DNA from 2 places in the Streptomyces sp. NPDC020747 genome. Region 2 is predicted to be linked to the other one. Evidence: riboswitches for the same ligand, from Rfam matches in the RefSeq annotation. Region 2 holds a riboswitch; the other holds the start of a gene.
What was found. A riboswitch is a leader RNA that binds a small molecule or an ion and turns the genes downstream of it on or off. The one in region 2 is predicted to bind cobalamin.
Positions count from the first base shown of each region.

Region 1 (7,594 bases), on a different contig from region 2:
CGACGCGGTGCACGAGGCCTTCGCCCACGGTGTCGCGCACACCAGCCTGATCGGCGGAATCATCATGGCCGCCGGAACCGTGATCGTCCTCGCGGTCCTGCCCGGCCGCAAGGCCGTGAAGCACGACGACCAGGAGGAGCCGGAGGAGAGCCCGAAGGAGCGCGTGGACGTCGCCTGAGGACGCACACGCGGGTCGGCTCCCGAACCCGAAGAACTGAGCCGACCACCAGGAGGCCGGACCTGAGGTCCGGCCTCCTTCACCCACGACGGGTCGTGCCCGAGCGGCGCACGGCCCGGGCGGTGCCGGGCGGGCCCCACCGGCCGAGGCCGGGGAGTGGGACCGGGCGGTCCCAGGAGCCGTAGGCCTCCGTCGTGGGAGAATCGGAGAGCCCTTCCCACCCCCTGCACCCGCGAGGACGTGCCGTGCCCAAGCCCGTGGTCCGTGAGCCGTTGCGAAGCAATTCGCGTTCCAACCGGGCCCGCATCCTCGCCACCGCCCGACAGGAGCTCGGGCGGAACCCCGACGTCACCCTGGAGGAGATCGCGCGGGCGGCCGGCGTGGTCCGCCGCACGCTCTTCGGGCACTTTCCGGGGCGCGCGGCCCTGCTGGACGCTCTCGCGGAGGAGGCGTCCGAGGCCCTGCGCGGCGTTGTGGCCCGTAAGCCGGACGTGGTGGAGGCACCCGAGCGGGCGCTCGCGCGCTTCGTCCTGTCGATCTGGTCGGTGGGGGACCGCTACCGGCTGCTCCTGGCGCTCGCCCGCCAGGATCTGGGCATGGAGCGGGTGTCCGAGGTGCTGGCCCCGGCCCGCGACGAGGCGACAGCCGTCCTCGAACGAGGGCAGCACGCGGGCGTGTTCCACGACCACCTGCCGGCGGTGGTCCTCAGTTCCGCCCTGGAAGCCCTGACCATCTCCCTGCTCGAAAGCGTCAACGCGGGGACGTGGGAGGACGACGGCACGCGGACCGCCGTCGCCACGCTGGTCGCGGCGGGCGTACCGGAGAAGGAGGCGTCCGCGGTCGTCGAGGGCGTCGCGTCGGAGGAACGCGCCGAGGCCGCCGACGCGTAGGGGCCGTCGCCCTGTGGCGCACGAGCCCGTATGGGGCATGTCCCGTACGGGGCATATGGGGTCGTGCGAGGCCCGAGGGAACCTGTTCGTCATGTCGTGGCATCTTGATCATCGGAAGGAAAGCCACGCCCGCACGAACAGGAAGTACGCCTTGGACACCACAGGATCCAGCTCCCGTCTCAGCTCCAGCTCCAGCTCCAGCTCCAGCTCCGGTTTCGGTGCCGGCTCCCGCGCCCGCTTCAGCTCACACCCGAGCCGCCGCACGGCACTGGCCCTGGGCGCCGGAGCGGCGCTGGCGGTCACCGTCCCGACCGCCGCGCATGCCTCGGCCCCCGGCGGAGAGAGCCTCGCCGGGCAGCTGGGTGACCTGGAGCGGGAGTACTCCGCGCGGCTCGGGGTCTTCGCCCACGACACGGCCACGGGCCGGACCGTGGCCTATCGCGCCGACGAACGTTTCCCGATGTGCTCGGTGTTCAAGACGCTCACGGCCGCGGCCGTCCTGAGGGACCTCGGCCGCGACCGCGAGTTCCTGGCCCGGCGCATCCGGTACACCAGGGAGTACGTCACGGCCTCGGGCTACGCCCCGATCACGGGCACGGACGAGAACGTCGCGAACGGCCTGACCGTCGAGGAGCTGTGCTCCGCCGCCGTCTCCCAGAGCGACAACGGCGCCGCGAACCTCCTCCTGCGCGGGCTGGGCGGACCGACCGCGATCACCCGGTTCTCCCGCTCGACCGGGGACCGGATCACCCGGCTCGACCGGTGGGAGCCCGAGCTGAACTCGGCGGAACCGTGGCGGAAGTCCGACACCACCAGCCCACGCGCCATCGGGCGGACCAGCGCGCGGCTCGTGATCGGCGGGGCGCTCCCGGCCGAGGACCGCGAACGGCTGACCGGGTGGTTGATCGCCAACACCACCAACACCGAGCGCTTCCGCGCCGGCCTGCCCAGCGACTGGATCCTCGCGGACAAGACCGGGGGCGGTTCGTCGTACGGGGTCGCCAACGATGTCGGCGTCGTATGGCCTCCCGGCCGTCCGCCCGTGGTGCTGTCCGTCCTGTCGACCAAGTACGCCGCCGACGGGCCCCAGGAAAACCCGCTGGTGGCCCGGGCGGCCGCGTTGGTGGCGGCAGAGCTCACCTGACGCCGCAGGGGGGAGCGTGCATCCTCCTGTGGCGGCCACGAGTCGCCGTCGCTGCTCCGCCGGCTCCCCGAGAGTGCGCTCCTCGCCCGCCGGGCGCGGACCACGCGTACGCCAGGACGGCCCGATGAACGATCAGATGGCCCGGCCTGCGCTGACTCCGGTCCGGGGCTCGGCTCGTATCGCCGTCGCCGCCCGCTGACCTTTCTGGAGAACGGCTACCACCTCGTCAGTTCCCTGGGTGATGGCGCCACGGTGCTCTGCGCGATCGCGTTCCTGGCCTGGCTGTGGCGCGTGCGGGACAACGCGCGCGTTCTGTCGCGACAACGGCCGCGTTACGCCTCGCCGTGGGTCTACGCGGGCTGGATCGTGCCCGTCCTGAACCTGTGGATACCCCGCGGGATCGTCGCGGACGTCCACCGGGCGAGCGCCCCTGGGGCACGGCTTCCCCGCGCCGTGAACTGGTGGTGGGGTCTGTGGCCGGCAGGGATGCTGGGCGGGGTGGGGCTGATGTACGCGGACTCCACGGACGAGGTCATCGTGCGTGCCTACACGGACGTACACCTGCTGCTGGCGGCCGACGCGGCCGTCGTGGGCGCGGCCGTGGCGTGCGTGTTCGTGGTCCGCGCGCTCAGCGCGGCGCAGCAGCCGGGCATGGACGAGCCTTCGCGGCACGGCGACGCCCGGCTGTCCTGGCCCGCGGACCCGGCCGTCCGGCCGGGGACACAGTGTCCCCGGCCGGACGGCCGGATCGGTCAGGTCGGTCAGGTCGGTCGGGTCAGTCAGCGGTGGGCAGTTCGGCGCGGACCGCCTGCGCTGCCGCGACCAGGTTGTCCAGGGACGCCCGGGTCTCGGGCCAGCCGCGGGTCTTCAGGCCGCAGTCGGGGTTGACCCAGAGCCGTTCGGCCGGGATGGCCTCAAGTCCCTTGCGCAGCAGGGCGGCTGCCTCGTCCGTGCTCGGCACGCGCGGGGAGTGGATGTCGTAGACGCCGGGTCCGGCCTCGCGCGGATAGCCGTGCGCGGCCAGTTCGCGGGCGACCTGCATGTGGGAGCGGGCCGCCTCCAGGCTGATGACGTCCGCGTCGAGGTCGTCGATGGCCTGGACGATGTCGCCGAACTCGGCGTAGCACATGTGGGTGTGGATCTGGGTGTCCGGTCGGACACCGGCGGTGGTGAGCCGGAACGCCTCGGTGGCCCACGCCAGATAGCCGGGGCGGTCGGCGGCCCGCAGCGGCAGGGTCTCGCGCAGCGCGGGTTCGTCGACCTGGATGACCGAAGTCCCGGCCGTCTCAAGGTCGTTGACCTCGTCGCGCAGGGCGAGGGCGACCTGCCGGGCGGTGTCGCCGAGGGGCTGGTCGTCCCGGACGAAGGACCAGGCGAGCATGGTGACCGGCCCCGTGAGCATGCCCTTGACGGGGCGTTGGGTCAGCGACTGGGCGTACGTCGTCCAGCGCACGGTCATCGGCTCGGGGCGGGAGATGTCGCCGGCCAGGATCGGCGGACGGACGTAACGGGTGCCGTAGGACTGGACCCAGCCGTGCTGCGTGGCGAGGTACCCCGTCAGCTGCTCGGCGAAGTACTGGACCATGTCGTTGCGTTCGGCCTCGCCGTGCACGAGGACGTCCAGGCCGGCCTTCTCCTGGAACGAGATCACCTCCTGGATCTCGGCCCTGATGCGCTCCTCGTAGCCGGCCGTGTCGATGCGCCGGGCGCGCAGGTCGGCGCGGGCGACGCGCAGTTCGGCGGTCTGCGGGAAGGAGCCGATGGTGGTGGTCGGCAGCAGCGGCAGGCCGAGGTGGGCGCGCTGGGCGGCGGTGCGTTCGCCGTACGGCTGGGAGCGGCGGGCGTCGGCGTCCGTGACCGCACCGACCCGCGCGCGCACAGCGGGGTCGCGGGTGATGGGCGAGTTCGCGCGGGAGGCCAGGGCGGCCCGGTTGGCGGCGAGTTCGCCGGTGATCGAACCCGTGCCCTGGGCGAGACCCTTGGCGAGGGTGACGGTCTCGGCCGTCTTCTGCCGGGCGAAGGCGAGCCAGCGCAGGATCTGCGGCTCGATGTCCCGTTCGGCGGTGGCGTCGAGCGGCACGTGGAGCAGTGAGCAGGACGCGGCCACGTCGACCCGGTCGGCCAGCCCGAGCAGGGTGCCGAGCGTGGCGAGCGACGCCGACAGGTCGTTGACCCAGATGTTGCGGCCGTTGACCACGCCCGCGATCAGGCGCTTGCCGGGCAGTCCGCCCACGGCGGCGAGCGCGTCGAGGTTGGCGGCTGCCGCCTCGGTGAAGTCGAGGGCGAGGCCCTCCACCGGCGCCTTGGCCAGCACCGGCAGCGCGTCGCCGAGCCGGTCGAAGTAGGAGGCGACCAGCAGCTTCGGACGGTCGGTGAGCGCGCCGAGATCGCGGTAGGCGCGGGTGGCGGCGTTGAGTTCGGCGGGCGTACGGTCCTGGACCAGGGCCGGTTCGTCGAGCTGCACCCACTCCGCGCCCGCCGCCCGCAGGTCGGAGAGGACCTCGGCGTACACGGGCAGCAGCCGGTCGAGCAGGGTCAGCGGGTCGAAGTCGGCGGCCACACCGGGTGCGGGCTTGGCGAGCAGGAGATAGGTGACGGGGCCGACGAGGACCGGCCGGGCGGTGAGGCCGAGCGCGAGGGCTTCGCGGAGCTCGGCGACCTGCTTGGCGGAGTCGGCCGTGAAGACGGTGTCCGGGCCCAACTCCGGGACCAGATAGTGGTAGTTGGTGTCGAACCACTTCGTCATCTCCAGCGGCGCCACGTCCTGGGTGCCGCGGGCCATCGCGAAGTAGCCGTCGAGCGCGTCGGCCTCGACCGCGGCGCGGTGGCGGGCGGGGATCGCGCCGACCATGACGCTGGTGTCCAGGACATGGTCGTAGTACGAGAAGTCGCCGGTGGGCACTTCGTGGATGCCGGCCTCGGCCAGCTGCCGCCAGTTGGCGCGGCGCAGTTCGGCGGCGGTGGCCCGGAGGGCGTCGGCGTCGACGCGGACCTTCCAGTACCCCTCGATCGCCTTCTTCAGTTCCCGGCCCCTGCCCTGACGGGGGTAGCCGTACACGGTGGCCCGTGCCGCCGCGGCTGCGGACTTCGATGTCACGGAACTCTCCTTCGCGAGATGTCTCCCTGAGATCCCGGGACGGACGTGAGCGCGAAGGGGGTGACGAACCCGGCGGAAGCATCTCGCGCGGCAAGGCGCGATCGTCCGCCGGACATGTACGCCGACCTGCCCACGAGGTCACCGGGGTGTCCGCGCACAAGTGGTTTGCGCGCGGGCAGTTGGCAGGTCTTCGGACTCGCGGGCACACCCTCCGTACGGAGGACACCTACTGGCCGTCGCTTCCCAAGCCCCGCTTCATGGGGCCCAGTGCGTATGACGGCGGTCGTTCCCGCTCACCGCTGCGGGGCAGTCCCGGATTCCCACCGGGTTCCCTCTTGCGACGCATCCCGCCTGGCGGACGGGGCGAACCAGCTACGCGGGCCAGCCTAAGGGTTGGGGGTCGGACGCGTCGATTTTTTAGATGCCGGCCGGTGGCGGCTGATCGCGCCCCGCGGCGGAGCCGCAAATCGGTACAGCCCCGCGCCCCTGAGGCGGCTCAGTCCGGCCGGGGTCCGAATGCCCTCAGGATTCGTTCGGCCGCCAGTGTCGCCGTCAACTCGCCCTCTCGTACCTGCCGTTCGAGGTCCGGCGCGAGGGCGCGTACGGCAGGGTCGGCGTGCAGTCGGCCCAGAAGCTCGTCGCGCACCATCGTCCAGGTCCAGTCGACCTGCTGGTCACGGCGTTTGGCGGCGAGGCGGCCCGCGGAGTCGAGGAGCGTACGGTGCTGTTCGAGGCGCTCCCAGACCGTGTCCAGGCCGGTCGACTCACGGGCGCTGCAACTCAGCACCGGTGGCGTCCAGGCGGCGTCGGCGGGATGCATCAGCCGCAGCGCGCCCGCCAACTCCCTTGCCGCGCCCCGGGCATCGCGCTCGTGCGGCCCGTCCGCCTTGTTGACGGCGATCACGTCGGCCAGCTCCAGGACACCCTTCTTGATGCCCTGCAACTGGTCCCCGGTGCGGGCGAGGGTGAGGAGCAGGAAGGAGTCGACCATGTTCGCGACCGCGGTCTCGGACTGGCCGACGCCGACCGTCTCCACGAGTACGACGTCGTAACCGGCCGCCTCCATCACCACGATCGACTCCCGGGTCGCCTTCGCGACTCCGCCGAGCGTGCCCGCGGTGGGGGAGGGCCGGATGAAGGCCGCCGGATCGACTGCCAGGCGTTCCATACGCGTCTTGTCGCCCAGGATGGACCCGCCCGTCCGGGTCGACGACGGGTCGACGGCGAGCACCGCGACCCGGTACCCGAGCGAGGTGAGCAGCGTCCCGAACGCGTCGATGAACGTCGACTTGCCCACGCCCGGCACACCGCTGATGCCGATCCGCCGCGCCTTCCCGCTGTGCGGCAGCAGCTCGGTCAGCAACTCCTGCGCCATCGCCCGGTGTTGGGGCCTCGTCGACTCGACGAGTGTGATGGCCCGCGCCACCAGCGCCCGCTTCCCGTCGAGCACGCCCTTCACATAGGTGTCGAGGTCGATCGCCATGGGGCTCAGAGTTCGTGGCCGAGGTCGGTGGCCAGGCGCTCGACCAGGTCGTACGCCGCGTCCGGGATCACCGTCCCGGGCGGGAAGACGGCCGCCGCGCCCATCTCGATCAGCGTGGGCACGTCCTGCGGCGGAATCACCCCGCCGACCACGACCATGATGTCCTCGCGCCCCTCCTCCGCGAGCGACTCCCTGAGCGCCGGTACGAGGGTCAGGTGCCCGGCGGCCAGCGAGGACACCCCGACGATGTGCACGTCCGCCTCGACGGCCTGGCGGGCCACCTCGCCCGGCGTCTGGAACAGCGGGCCGACATCGACATCGAAGCCGAGGTCGGCGAAGGCGGTCGCGATCACCTTCTGGCCGCGGTCGTGGCCGTCCTGGCCCATTTTGGCGACCAGGATGCGCGGGCGGCGGCCCTCGGCCTCCTCGAAGGCGTTCACCAGCGTGCGGGTGCGCTCGACGGACGGGGACTCGCCGGCTTCGGTGCGGTACACACCGGAGATCGTACGGATCTGGCTCGAGTGCCGCCCGTACACCTTCTCCAGGGCGTCGGAGATCTCGCCGACCGTGGCCTTCGCGCGGGCCGCGTTCACGGCCAGCTCCAGCAGGTTGCCCTCACCGCCCGCCGCCCGGGTCAGCGCGTCCAGCGAGTCCTGGCAGGCCCGCTCGTCGCGCTCCGCGCGCAGCCGCCGCAGCTTCTCGATCTGCTGGGTCCGTACGGAGGAGTTGTCGACCTTGAGGACGTCGATCTGCTCGTCGGTCTCGACGCGGTACTTGTTCACGCCGATCACCGGCTGGCGCC
Region 1 covers NZ_JBIRTJ010000004.1:4,388-11,981, reverse strand. The annotation lists gene ACH4YP_RS12850 (MFS transporter) at 1-178, shown strand, start outside; gene ACH4YP_RS12845 (TetR/AcrR family transcriptional regulator) at 424-1,068, shown strand; gene bla (class A beta-lactamase) at 1,337-2,212, shown strand; partial or broken gene ACH4YP_RS12835 (DUF4328 domain-containing protein) at 2,369-2,857, shown strand; gene metE (5-methyltetrahydropteroyltriglutamate--homocysteine S-methyltransferase) at 2,988-5,309, opposite strand; cobalamin riboswitch at 5,473-5,697, opposite strand; gene meaB (methylmalonyl Co-A mutase-associated GTPase MeaB) at 5,806-6,792, opposite strand; gene scpA (methylmalonyl-CoA mutase) at 6,798-7,594, opposite strand, start outside.
Region 1: it holds a riboswitch for cobalamin, as region 2 does, so the genes downstream of both, metE (5-methyltetrahydropteroyltriglutamate--homocysteine S-methyltransferase) here and ACH4YP_RS19580 (prenyltransferase/squalene oxidase repeat-containing protein) in region 2, are expected to answer to the same signal.

Region 2 (7,594 bases):
GCCCAACTCCAGTGTCACGCGCGTGAGGTTGCGTGACGCTACCTCCATGACCCGCCGACCCGCGGCGACCGAACCCGTGAAGGAGACCTTGTCGATCCCGGGATGCCCGACCAGGTACTCGCTCACCTCGCGGTCCGCCGGCAGGATCGACAGCACGCCGTCCGGCAGCCCGGCCTCCTTCGTGATCTCGCCGAGTATGTACGCGTCGAGCGGCGACTCGGGCGACGGCTTGAGCACGACCGTGCAGCCGGTCAGCAGCGCGGGCGCGAGCTTGGCCGCCGCCACGAACTGCGGGACGTTCCAGGGGGCGACGGCCGCGACGACCCCGACCGGCTCGCGCCGCACGAGGATCTTCCCGAGCACTCCGTCGCGCGTCTCCTCGTACGTGAAGTCCCGCGCGACCGTGATCGCCGCGTCCCACACCATCATCGCGCCGAGGGCCTGCGCGAGGACGCTCCAGGAGTACGGGGAGCCGTTCTCGGAGGAGATGACGCGGGCGATCTCCTCGTGGCGTACGGCGATCGCGTCCTTGATGCGGGTGACGACCTCGATGCGCTCGTCGAGGGACATCCGCGGCCAGGGGCCCTCGTCGAACGCGGTCCGCGCGACCGCGACGGCCCGGTCGACGTCCGCCCGCGAGGCGTGCGGCACCCGGCCGATGACCTCCTCGGTGTGCGGGGAGATCACCTCGATCACGTCCTGGCCGAGGGGAGCGGCCAGCTCCCCGCCGATGAACAGCTGTCCGTGTTCCACGAGCTCGGTCATGGCCGACTGCCTCTCCGGAGGACATTTCTGACGGTGCATCAGACTGACGGTTCATCAGACATGACGACATGGAACTGATACCAGTTCTAGTTGGAGGAGTCCACGGACCTCACACCACTTCACCGCCCCGTGATCCATCACACCGACCTGATGAGTGACTTGGGCTCCCATTGGAACTGGTTCTAGTTATAGTGGCCGGGAGTCGGCGACAGGGGAACCCATGGCACAGGTGACCGATCACGGCGGGGGCGTACGGTCCCTCCAGGTTCCCATCCCGGACAATCCCCTCGGAACGACGCTCGTGTACGTCGTGGACACCGACCGCGGGCCGGTGCTGATCGACACGGGCTGGGACGATCCGGCGTCCTGGGACGCGCTCGTCGAGGGGCTCGTGGCGTGCGGGACGTCCGTCGCGGAGATCCACGGAGTGGTGATCACCCATCACCACCCGGACCACCACGGCCTGTCGGGCAAGGTGCGGGAGGCGTCCGGCGCCTGGCTCGCGATGCACGCCGCCGACATCTCGATCGTGCGGCGCACACGCGAGACGAAGCCCGGGCGCTGGTTCACGTACATGGCCGACAAGTTGACCGCCTCGGGTGCACCCGAGGAGCACGTGGCGCCGATGCGCACCGCCCGCTCCCGGATGTTCCCCGGCGCCTCCCCCGCGCTCCCCGACCGCGAGATCGTCCCCGGCGAACTCCTCGACCTCGCCGGCCGCCGCCTCCGCGCGATCTGGACGCCGGGCCACACCCCCGGCCATGTCTGCCTCCACCTGGAGGAGGCCCATCCGGCCCAACTCCCGGGCCACGGACGCCTGTTCTCGGGGGACCACCTCCTGCCGAGGATCACCCCGCACATCGGCCTGTACGAGGACCCGAACGACGAGACCGTCGCCGACCCGCTCGGCGACTACCTCGACTCCCTGGAGCGGATCGGCCGCCTCGAACCGGCCGAGGTCCTCCCGGCCCACCTGCACTCCTTCACCGACGCGCCGTCCCGCGTAAGGGAGTTGCTGGACCACCACGAGTCCCGCCTCACCGACCTCCGCTCCCTCCTCGTCACCCCGCTCACCTCGTGGCAGCTCGCCGTCCGCATGGAGTGGAACCGCCCGTGGGACGACATCCCCTACGGATCGAGGAACATCGCCGTCTCGGAGGCGGAGGCCCACCTGCGCCGCCTGGTGAAACTGGGCCACGCGGAGGCGGTACCGGGGAGCGATCCGGTGACGTACGTGGCCGTTTGAGCCCGCCCTCCCCGGACGCCGGGGCAGGTCCGGTGACTCGAAGCGGTCAGACCTGACGACTCGAAGTGGTCGGCCCGGTGAATCGAGGTGGTCGGCCCCGGCGCGGAGCCGGTCCAGCCGTCCGGCCCCACGGGCGGACCTCAGGGTCTTGCTACGGGTCGGTACAGTGAGCGGGTCGTCATCACACTCGTACAGGGGGAAGCCGGTGCAAATCCGGCGCTGACCCGCAACCGTGTGCCGCCCGGTCGATCATTCGGTCTGGGGCGGTGAGCCGGACTGCCCCGTACGGAAGTGACCGGCTCGCGTCACCGGGACCGCCGGTGACCGGCACCGTCGAGGCATACGGAGCCGAGCCGCCCGGGGTTCTGGGCTGCCCGTCTCCTTGACAGGGAAAGGCACCCGCCGATCATGTTTGTCCGCCGCAGCGCAGCGGTACTGGCCGCCACCGCCGTGATCGGTACGGCGTCCGCGCCCGCCGCCCTCGCCGACGAGTCGCCCGGCGCGACCCCGTCCCAGGCGTTCCCCTCCGCCCTGTACGGCAGCACCGACCCCACCTATGACGGCGTCTGGCGGCAGTCGCTCGCGCTGCTCGCCCAGGACAGCGTGGATGTGAAGCCCGCGAAGAAGTCCGTCGACTGGCTCGTCGGCCAGCAGTGCGAGAGCGGTGCCTTCGCGGCGTACCGCCCCGACCCGAGCGCGAAGTGCGACGCCAAGACCAAGGTCGACACGAACAGCACCGCCGCCGCGTTGCAGGCCCTGGAGGCCCTCGACGCGAGCGACGCCGTGACGGGCGCGGCCGTGAAGTGGCTGAAGTCCGTGCAGAACAAGGACGGCGGCTGGGGCTACTTCCCCGGCACACCCAGCGACAGCAACTCGACGTCCGTCGTCATCGGGGCCCTGGACGCCGGGGACACCGACCCGAAGGACGTGCCCTCCAAGGACGACCGGACGCCGTACGACGCCCTGCTCGGCCTCTCCGTCCCCTGCGACGAGACCGGCGGTGGCGCCTTCGCCTTCCAGCCGGACAAGAAGGGCGAGCTCGCGGCGAACCCGGACGCCACGGCGGCGGGCGTGCTGGGTGCCCTCGGTGAGGGGCTGTCCCCGGAGCCCGAGGACGACGGCGGTTCCTCGAAGAATGCCAAGTGCGTGGGCGGCCATCCCTTCACGGTCGAGGACGCGGCGGCCAACGGTGCCCTGTACCTCGCGGGCGCGGTCGCCAAGAACGGCTACCTGAAATCCTCCCTCCCCGGCGCCGAGGACCAGCCGGACCACGGCAACACCGCCGACGCGGTCGTCGCGCTCGCCGCCGCCGGTCGCACGGCCGACACCGAGAAGCCGCTGGCCTGGCTGGAGAAGAACTCCGGTACCTGGGCGGCGAAGAGCGGCCCGGCGGCGTACGCGCAGCTGATCTTCGCGGCGAACGCCACCGGTACGGACCCGCGCGCCTTCGGCGGCGCCGACCTCGTGAAGCAGCTCGGCGCGACCGGCCCCGCGGCGTCGTCCTCCGCCCCGGCCGAGGACAAGAGCGACAAGGACGACGCCTCGGACGAGGGGGACGACGGCGGGGTCAGCCTCTGGTGGATCATCGGGGTCGGCCTGGTCGGCGGCATCGGCATCGGTTTCCTCCTCAGCGGCCGTAACAAGAAGCAGCAGCCGTGACCTGCCGCCGCCTGGTTCTGCCGGTCCTTTGTCTCCTGCTCGCCGTCCTCGGCACGGCGGGGCAGGCCCAGGCGGTCGGCTACCGCTACTGGTCCTTCTGGGACCGGAATTCCACCGCCGATACGGCCGATACGTGGGTGTACGCGACCCAGGGACCGTCGACCGCGCACCCCTCCGACGGTGACGTCCAGGGCTTCCGTTTCTCGGTGAGCGAGGACTCGAAGGACTCGGCGAAGCCTCGCGGGACGGCCGACTTCGCGACGATCTGCGCGAAGACGCCCGCGCGGGAGGGCTCCAAGCGGGTCGGCCTCGTCCTCGACTTCGGCACGGCCACGGACGCCCCGTCCGGCTCGACACCGCCCCGCCCCCGCACGGCCTGCGCCCGCGTCGACGAGGACGCCACGACCGCGGACGCCCTCGCAGCCGTCGCCAAGCCCCTCCGCTACGGCACGAACGCCCTGCTGTGCGCCATCGCGGGCTACCCGAGCACGGGTTGCGGAGAGCCGGTATCGGGCGACCGCCCGAAGGCTTCGGCGTCGCCCGGCGAGCAGACGAAGAGCGAGTCCGACGACGGCAACGGGGACGGGAACGAGGACGGCGGCCCGTCGCTGGGCCTGCTGGCCGGGATCGCCGCGGTGGCGGCCCTGGGCGCGGCAGCCGTGTGGCAAGCACGCCGCCGCCGCGGCTGACGGGCCCTTGCAATGACCGCCACCAACGACGACAAGCCTCAGACCACCACTGTGCCCACGACACCGGGCGCCCTGGCCAGAAAAGTTCAACACCAACTCACCGCCCCCCAGGCAACCAGAACCAACGCAATCCACCCCGGCGCCTGGTGGCTCTGGGCCCTGGGCCTGGGAACAGCCGCATCCCGCACCACGAACCCCCTCCTCCTGGCCCTCCTGATCGGCGTAGCCGGCTACGTCGTGGCGGCCCGCCGAACAGAGGCCCCCTGGGCCCGCTCCTACGGCGCGTTCGTGAAGCTCGCCCTCGCCGTCCTGGTCATCCGCCTCGCCTTCGCAGTCGTCCTCGGCTCCCCCATCCCCGGCACCCACACCCTCCTCACCCTCCCCGAACTCCCCCTCCCAGACTGGGCGGAGGGCATCCGCATCGGCGGCCGAGTCACCGCGGAAGGCCTGGTCTTCGCTCTCTACGACGGCCTGAAACTCGCCACGCTCCTCATCTGCGTAGGCGCGGCGAACGCCCTCGCGAACCCGGCCCGCCTCCTCAAATCCCTCCCAGGAGCCTTGTACGAAGCGGGAGTTGCCGTAGTGGTGGCCCTCACCTTCGCGCCGAACCTGATCGCGGACGTCCAGCGCCTGCGCGCCGCCCGGCGCCTCCGCGGACGTCCGGACAAGGGTCTGCGCGGCCTGCTCCAGGTCGGACTCCCGGTCCTGGAGGGCGCGTTGGAGCGTTCCGTCTCCCTGGCGGCGGCGATGGACGCCCGCGGCTACGGCCGCACGGCGGACGTACCCCGAACCGTCCGCCGCACCACCGCCGTACTCACCCTCGGCGGCCTGGTCGGGGTCTGCGCCGGAACGTACGGCCTGCTCACGGCGGAAGGCGGCGGCTACGGCCTGCCCGTACTGCTCGCCGGACTCGCCGCGGCCCTCGCCGGCCTGTGGCTCGGCGGTCGCCGCTCGCTGCGCACCCGCTACCGGCCGGACGCGTGGGGCGTACGCGCGTGGCTGGTCGCCGCGTCCGGCGCGGCGGTCGCGACGCTGCTGATCCTCTACGCCTCCTGCACCCCCGCCAACTACGCGGCCCTGCACCCCGGTGTCGTCCCGCTGACGGCACCGGCACTCCCCCTGTGGCCCGCGGCAGCGATCCTGCTCGGCCTGCTCCCCGCCTTCGTCACCCCCGCCCCCGAGAACACCCGCAAGGAACCCTCATGATCCGCTTCGAGAATGTCTCCGTGACATACGACGGAGCGGCAGGGCCGACCGTCCAGGGCATCGAACTCACTGTCCCCGAAGGTGAGTTGATGCTGCTGGTCGGACCGTCCGGCGTCGGCAAGTCGACGCTGCTCGGCGCGGTGAACGGACTGGTCCCGCACTTCACGGGCGGCACCCTGCGCGGCCGAGTGACGGTGGCGGGCCGCGACACACGAACCCACAAACCGCGCGAACTCGCGGACGTGGTCGGCACGGTGGGCCAGGACCCGCTGTCGCACTTCGTGACGGACACGGTCGAGGACGAACTCGCCTACGGAATGGAGTCGTTGGGCCTCGCCCCCGACGTGATGCGCCGCCGCGTGGAGGAGACGCTCGACCTGCTCGGCCTCGCCGACCTGCGCGACCGTCCCATCTCCACGCTCTCCGGCGGCCAGCAGCAGCGCGTCGCGATCGGCTCGGTCCTCACCCCGCACCCCAGGGTCCTGGTCCTCGACGAACCGACCTCGGCCCTCGACCCGGCCGCCGCGGAGGAGGTACTCGCCGTCCTCCAGCGCCTCGTCCACGACCTCGGCACGACGGTCCTCATGGCCGAGCACCGCCTGGAACGCGTCATCCAGTACGCCGACCAGGTCGCCCTCCTCCCCACCCCCGGCGCCCCTCTCGTGCTGGGCACACCGTCCGAGGTCATGGCCGTCTCCCCGGTGTACCCGCCGGTGGTGGCACTGGGCAGGCTCGCCGGTTGGTCACCCCTGCCGCTGACGGTCCGGGACGCCCGCCGACGGGCGGGCGCACTCCGGGAACGGCTGGAGAACACCACGTACGAACCGGCGAACACGGCGGGCACGACGAGCACGACGAGCACGGCCACCCCGGACGCGAACACCACTGCACCCCAGCTCCCAACAGAAGCCACCCCGGCGCCCGCCCAACGCCCCCGCCCCCGCCTCTTCCGCAAGCGCACCCCCGAGCCCACGCCCTCAACCGAAGCTCCACCCTCAACCCCAACTCCCCATCCCACAACGCTGGTTGAGAACCTCTCCGTCCGCCGCGGCCGTACCGAGGTGCTCCACTCCGTCACGCTCAGCGTCGGCCCCGGCGAGACCGTCGCTCTCATGGGCCGCAACGGCGCCGGCAAGTCGACGCTGCTCTCCGCGCTCGTAGGCCTGGTCGCACCGGCGTCGGGATCTGTGCGGGTGGGCGGCGTCGAGCCGCATCGCACGGCGCCCCGTGAACTCATCCGCCACGTCGGCCTCGTACCGCAGGAGCCCCGCGACCTGCTGTACGCCGACACGGTGGCCGGGGAGTGCACGGCCGCGGACTCCGACGCGGGGGCGGAACCGGGCACCTGCCGGACCCTGGTGTCCGAGCTGCTCCCGGGCATCGCGGACGACACGCATCCGCGGGACCTCTCGGAGGGCCAGCGGCTCGCGCTCGCCCTGGCGGTCGTACTGACGGCCCGTCCGCCCCTGCTCCTGCTCGACGAGCCGACCCGCGGCCTCGACTACGCGGCGAAGTCCCGCCTGGTCACCGTCCTGCGGGGGCTGGCGGCCGAGGGCCACGCCATCGTGCTGGCCACCCACGACGTCGAGCTGGCCGCCGAGCTCTCCCACCGGGTCGTCATCCTCGCGGACGGCGAACCCGTCGCGGACGGCCCGACGGCCGAGGTCGTCGTGGCCTCCCCGTCCTTCGCTCCGCAGGTCACCAAGATCCTCGCCCCGCAGAAATGGCTGACGGTCCCGCAGGTACGGGAGGCGCTCCGCGCGACCGAAGGGGAGAGTGAGCCGGGCTCATGAACGAGAAGTCGCACCCCCGCCCCGAACCTCACCCTCGCCCCGAACCCCACCTCCGCCCCGAACCTCGCCCCCTCCCTCGCCCCCTCCCCCAACGCCAAGCCCGCCCCATCCGCCTGGGCCTCCGATCCCTCGCCGCCCTCCTCCTCGTCAGCCTCGTCGGTCTGGCCGCGCTCACCTGGCCGTTCTTCAGTGGGCCCACGTCACAGGTGAGTGCCCACTCCAAGGACGCGCCCTGG
Region 2 covers NZ_JBIRTJ010000007.1:14,440-22,033, forward strand. The annotation lists gene ACH4YP_RS19570 (aldehyde dehydrogenase) at 1-765, opposite strand, end outside; gene ACH4YP_RS19575 (MBL fold metallo-hydrolase) at 986-2,011, shown strand; cobalamin riboswitch at 2,149-2,312, shown strand; gene ACH4YP_RS19580 (prenyltransferase/squalene oxidase repeat-containing protein) at 2,420-3,670, shown strand; gene ACH4YP_RS19585 (SCO2322 family protein) at 3,667-4,359, shown strand; gene ACH4YP_RS19590 (energy-coupling factor transporter transmembrane component T) at 4,372-5,565, shown strand; gene ACH4YP_RS19595 (ABC transporter ATP-binding protein) at 5,562-7,358, shown strand; gene ACH4YP_RS19600 (ECF transporter S component) at 7,355-7,594, shown strand, end outside.